2 linked regions of the Ketobacter sp. MCCC 1A13808 genome follow. The protein of the gene in region 1 interacts with the protein of each later gene in a pairwise test. Links are inferred from orthologs where the notes say so. Each region holds a gene or a part of one and is shown on either strand. Other genes may lie near its edges.

Region 1 (2,905 bases):
CGGTTTTGAACTCGTGATGGCGGAACCGTTGTCGGAAACGGATGCCAAGTAATGTGAGGAGAGAGTTTATGATTTATCGCTTGGGCGACCGCCGCGTTGAATTGCGTGGTGAAAATTATTATATCGCGGATAATGCAACCGTGATCGGATCGGTGATTCTGGAAAATGACGTCAGCATCTGGTTCAACTGCGTCGTGCGCGGTGATAATGATCCGATCTTGATCGGGGAAGGGAGCAACATCCAGGATGGCTCCGTATTGCACACCGACGCCGGTATTCCGATGAATATCGGCAAACACGTTACCGTTGGCCATAAGGTGATGCTGCATGGTTGCGAGATCGGTGATAACAGCCTCATCGGGATCAACTCCGTCATTCTGAATCGCGCCAAAATTGGTAAAAACTGCATCATCGGGGCTAACTCTCTGATTCCCGAGGGCAAGGTGATTCCGGATAATTCGATGGTCATGGGCTCGCCGGGCAAAGTCGTTAAAGAGCTAACCGATCAGCATGTGATGATGATTAAAATGAGCGCGCTGCACTACGTGGAAAATTACAAGCGTTACCAACAGCAGTTAGAGGTAGATACGCGGGGATGAAGAACAAGGCAAAGAAAGACGTGGTGATGTCGCCCTGTGTCGGTGTTTGTGCGCTGGATGATGACGATGTTTGTATTGGTTGTTTTCGCTCGGGGCAGGAAATAACCCGTTGGGGCTATGTAGATAATGAAGGCAAACGGGATATTTTGCGTAAAGTGGAAGAACGCATGCTCAAGAGTGATTACTAATCGTTTTAACCTACACAGGAATACCAGATGACGACTATCGGAACCCCGCTTTCTGAAACAGCCACCCGTGTGCTGTTATGCGGCTCAGGTGAGTTAGGCAAAGAGGTTGCGATCGAATTGCAACGTTTAGGTTGTGAAGTGATAGCGCTCGACCGCTACCCGAACGCCCCGGCCATGCAGGTGGCACACCGCAGCCATGTTGTATCGATGCTGGATGGCGCGGCGTTGCGGTCCGTGATTGAACAGGAAAAACCGCACTATATTGTCCCGGAGATCGAAGCCATCGCCACTGACACGCTGGTGCAGCTTGAGCAGGAAGGCTATGTGGTTGTGCCTACCGCAAGGGCCGCGCAGCTGACCATGAACCGTGAGGGCATTCGCCGGTTGGCAGCAGAAGAGCTGGGTTTGCCCACGTCGCCTTACCAGTTTGCAGAAACCAAAGAAGAATACCTGTTGGCCATTGAAGCCGTAGGCCTGCCTTGTGTGATCAAACCGATTATGAGTTCATCTGGAAAAGGGCAAAGCACGGTCAAGTCGGAACAGGATATCGAAAAAGCCTGGCAATATGCGCAGGAGGGCGGTCGGAGCGGAGCCGGAAAAATCATCGTGGAGGGGTTTGTCGATTTTGAGTTTGAAATAACACTGCTAACGGTGCGACATGAGTCGGGCACAACTTTTTGTGAACCCATCGGCCATCGGCAGGAACTGGGTGATTATAGAGAATCCTGGCAACCGCAGCCGATGTCGGATACAGCGTTGCAAGCAGCGCGGAAAGCCGCAGCGCAGGTAACGGAAGCCTTGGGTGGCCGTGGCATTTTTGGAGTCGAGTTATTTGTGAAAGGGGATAAGGTAATTTTTAGTGAAGTCTCTCCGCGACCACACGACACCGGATTGGTAACGCTGATCTCGCAAGACCTTTCCGAATTTGCGCTGCACGCTCGTGCCATCCTGGGATTACCGATTCCTTCTATCCGGCAGTTTGGAGCTGCTGCATCGGCCGTGATTCTGGTCAGCGGCGAGTCGAATTCCATGCAGTACGGTAACCTGAACCAGGCACTGAAAGAGCCCGATACCCAATTGCGGTTATTCGGAAAGCCGGAAATAAACGGCAGTCGGCGTCTGGGCGTAACGCTGGCACTGGCAGACGATGTAGAGCAGGCCATCGAAAAAGCCAAGTCTGCAGCAGGCGCTGTGAGCGTGTCAATGTGACCATCTGACTGAGCCATAAAGCGCGCGCTTAAGAAGCCGGTATGGGTAAGATTCTTTTTTTCGCCTTGTTGGATTTCATATTGAAAACCCGGGTGGTTTTGACCAGGTTGTCTTTGATCTGAACGGTCTCAAATCGATAGTTGCCGATGGTAAAACACAGGTTATGCTCGGGAATGGTTTCCAGGTGCTCTGTTATCAGGCCGTTCAAAGTTTTTGGCCCTTTGGTGGGTAAGTGCCATTTCAGCGCTTTGTTAATGTCGCGAATGGTCGCCCGGCCGTCAATAATGTATGAGCCGTCTTCCTGGGGGTGAATGTCCTGGCTGCTGGAAGCGTAATCTGTGGTGAATTCGCCCACGATTTCTTCCAGAATATCTTCCAGAGTAACGATACCCTGGACATCGCCGTATTCGTCCACCACAAACCCCATGCGCCGTCTCACCTTTTGGAAGTTCACCAGTTGCATGTGCAACGGAGTGCCTTCCGGCACAAAATACGGCTCAACCGCTTGTTGCATGATTTTGGCTTTATTGACGTCGTCGTCCATTAACAGGCGACTGATCTTGCGCAGGTGTAAGACACCCACCGGAGCGTTCAAGTCTGACTTATAAACCGGCAGCCGGGTGTGTTGTGTGGATTGCAGGGATTTAACGATATCGTCCGTACTTTCTTCCAGATCGATGCCGATAACTTCGTGTTTAGGAATCATGATGTCGTCCACCGTGACCTCTTCCAGATCCAGAATGCTCAGCATCATGCCTTTATGGCGGGTAGGCAGAATGGCGCCGGATTCCGTTACGATGGTTCGCAGTTCTTCGCGGCTGAGAAGATCGGTACCGACAGACCCGGTGTTGATCCCCACCACACGTAAAAGGCCGTTACTGATGGCGTTCACCAGCCAGACAAAAGGAT
Region 2 (2,957 bases), on another replicon or contig:
TGCCGGTTTGGGTTCAATTTTAGTTAGGGCATGGTAGCCGATGGGGTCTTTTTCGGCAGGAGAGAAGCCGCGGCCTTTTTGTGTTATGACATGCAGTAAGTGGGGGCCGGGAATTTCCTTTAATTTGTTGAAATAGGTGACCAGCTTTTCAATATTGTGGCCATCGATGGGGCCGATGTAATTGAGGCCCATTTCTTCAAATAACGTGCCCGGCGACACCATGCCTTTCATGTGTTCTTCGGTGCGACGTACAAATTCCATCGCACTGGGCATATTTTCCAGCGCTTTTTTACCGCCTTCACGTAACGCGTTATAGGTGCGGCTGGCCCAAACGCGGGAGAGATAATTTGATAAGCCTCCTACATTTTCTGAAATCGACATTTCGTTATCGTTCAGGATAACTAACATATTGGCGTTGCAGTGGGCGGCGTGATTCAAGGCTTCGAAAGCCATTCCGGCGGTGAGGGCGCCATCGCCGATGACGGCAATGGTTTGATTGTCTTTGCCGGACATCTGACTGGCTAAAGCCATACCCAATGCAGCGCCGATGGATGTGCTGGAGTGGCCCACACCAAAGGTATCGTATTCGCTCTCGCTGCGTTTCGGGAAACCGGCCAACCCGCCGCGCAGACGCAGGGTATGCATTTGCTCGCGACGCCCGGTCAGTATTTTATGGGGATAGGTTTGATGGCCGACGTCCCAAACCAGTTTGTCTTCCGGCGTGTTATAGACGTAGTGCAAGGCAACGGTTAGTTCCACCACACCGAGACCGGCCCCAAAGTGACCACCGGTCTTGCCTACGCAATACATCATGTACTCGCGCAATTCGCTGGCCAGTTGCGGCAGCAGTTCTTCTTCCATTGCGCGCAATTGAGCCGGGGACTCAATTAAATCCAATAACGGCGTGGTGGGGCGGGTGAGCGGTATTTCCTTGAACATCATTTAGCCTGTTAACAGGGTCCGGAGCGGCCAGGGTTGTATCAATGACCGAGCATTATAGAGCCAGTGTGTATTTAACTCATCCTTTGTCGTGGATGGCTACCTAATTTTTTTCAGTTTTTCGTGACGCTGCCACTAGTGACTTCTGGAAACGATGTAGTGGGCCAGTGCCCGCAGAGGGTCGGCTCGGTGATCGAACGATTCCAGTGCCAGATTGGCTTGAGCGCATAATTCCTGGGCCAGGTCCCGCGCTGGTTGCAACCCCAAAATCGCGGGATAGGTGGCTTTTGCCAGTGCCTCATCGGACCCTTTTTGTTTACCCAGTTGTTCGGTTTCCCCAATTACGTCGAGAATATCATCCTGCACCTGGAAGGCGAGACCGATGGCACCCGCATAGCAGTCCAGTGCTTTCAGTTGCTGTGGATTGGTATCGGCAAAAGTCATGGCGCCCAACTTGACGCTGGCCTGGATCAGCGCGCCGGTTTTATGCAAGTGAATGTTCTCCAGTTGTTCAAGCGTCAGGCTTTTGCCTTCGGCTTCCAGATCCAGCGCCTGCCCGCCCGCCATTCCCTGAGTGCCACTGGCAACGGACAGGGTGCGGATCATTCGCAAGCGGGTCGCATCATCAATAGCGCTTGGTGAGCTGGTAAGCACTTCAAAGGCTAAACATTGCAGGGCGTCGCCAGCCAGAATGGCGGTGGCTTCATCAAACGCAATATGACAGGTAGGTTTACCACGGCGCAAGTCGTCATTATCCATTGCTGGCAGATCGTCGTGTACCAGAGAGTAGGAATGAACCATTTCCAGGGCGCTAGCCACGTCTTCTGCCTGGGAAGCTTGGCCGCCCACGGCTTCCGCCGCCGCATAGGCCAACACCGGGCGTACCCGCTTGCCGCCGTTAAATGTGGCGTAACGCATGGCGTCCAACAGGCGGGGGGCGAGAGGGTGTTGTTGTGTCAGCCAATAATCCAGGCGTCGGTTCACGCGCTCCTGGCATCGGGCCAGATAAGGCTCCAGAGCAAAAGTGTTCATTTACTGATTTTCACCATCTTCTTCGAATGGCAATACGGTTTCCTCTCCGTTTTGGGAAAGCAGAATGGCTACTTTTTGCTCAGCTTCGCGCAATGCCAGCTGACACTCTTTGGTGAGCTTAATGCCTTGCTCAAATGCTTCCAGAGACTTTTCCAAAGTCATCTCACCGCTTTCCATCGAGTCCACTAATAGCTCCAGGGATTGCAGTGATTGTTCGAAGTCGATCGCTGTTTTTTTTCTGGCCATGGTGCCTCCTGGAAATTAAGGCGCAAAGTTTCAATGATTGCAGAGGTGAGGTCAATGCGATGCCATCATTTATCCGGTTTGATCTTGGTCTCGTCTGTTTTTTTAGCTGCATCATTCCCTGTGTGCGGGCTGAATTTCTGGAATTCCTGACTAGACTTAAAAACTATGGCCGAGGTGAGTCAATTATTTGTACGTCTTTTAATCGCAATGGAGTTGGCGAGTGGATTTAGCGACCCTTATAGGATTAGTTGGTGCACTGGTGATCGTTGTGATGGCGATGGTGACCGGTGGCGATGTCATGGTGTTTGTTAATCTGCCTTCCATTTTGATCGTGGTAGGCGGTACCTTTTTTGCTGTGATGGCAAAATATTCCCTGGGGCAGTTTTTAGGGGCCATCAAGATCATGAACAAATCCTTTAAAACCAAGATTGCCTCCCCGGAAGAAATCATTCTTGAAGTAGTGGAGCTGGCTGATGCTGCCCGTAAAGGCGGTTTACTGGCGCTGGAAGGCAAAGAAGTATCCAATGAGTTTTTGCAAAAAGGCATACAGTTGCTGGTGGACGGTCATGACCCGGAGGTCGTGAAAAGTATACTCAGTAAGGATCGCCAGGAAACCGCATCGCGCCATACATTGGGCAAAACGATTTTCGTAAATATTGGCGATACTGCCCCGGCTATGGGAATGATCGGAACGTTGGTTGGTTTGGTGCAAATGTTGTCTGCCATGGATGATCCCAAGG

The links. Proteins that work in one complex are often made in the same cells at the same time.
Region 2: the proteins of purT (region 1) and ispA interact in binary tests that used the Escherichia coli proteins (3 or more experiments, as listed by UniProt). The link is inferred for Ketobacter sp. MCCC 1A13808 from one-to-one orthologs.

The regions. Positions count from the first base shown.
Region 1 is NZ_VRKW01000013.1:42,562-45,466, reverse strand. Bases 27-2,905 are described here. They hold purT (formate-dependent phosphoribosylglycinamide formyltransferase), read left to right. Parts: upstream 27-814; coding sequence 815-1,996; downstream 1,997-2,905. Other genes in these bases: FT643_RS18745 (HlyC/CorC family transporter), read right to left, coding at 2,025-2,905; FT643_RS18755 (DUF1289 domain-containing protein), read left to right, coding at 596-787; FT643_RS18760 (gamma carbonic anhydrase family protein), read left to right, coding at 69-599; FT643_RS18765 (CoA pyrophosphatase), read left to right, coding at 27-52. Also shown: more of FT643_RS18765, read left to right, coding at 1-26. UniProt on the Escherichia coli protein: Involved in the de novo purine biosynthesis. Catalyzes the transfer of formate to 5-phospho-ribosyl-glycinamide (GAR), producing 5-phospho-ribosyl-N-formylglycinamide (FGAR). Formate is provided by PurU via hydrolysis of 10-formyl-tetrahydrofolate.
Region 2 is NZ_VRKW01000002.1:101,200-104,156, reverse strand. Bases 24-2,954 are described here. They hold ispA ((2E,6E)-farnesyl diphosphate synthase), read right to left. Parts: upstream 1,972-2,954; coding sequence 1,075-1,971; downstream 24-1,074. Other genes in these bases: pomA (flagellar motor protein PomA), read left to right, coding at 2,438-2,954; FT643_RS04435 (exodeoxyribonuclease VII small subunit), read right to left, coding at 1,972-2,217; dxs (1-deoxy-D-xylulose-5-phosphate synthase), read right to left, coding at 24-939. In the rest of the region: more of dxs, read right to left, coding at 1-23; more of pomA, read left to right, coding at 2,955-2,957.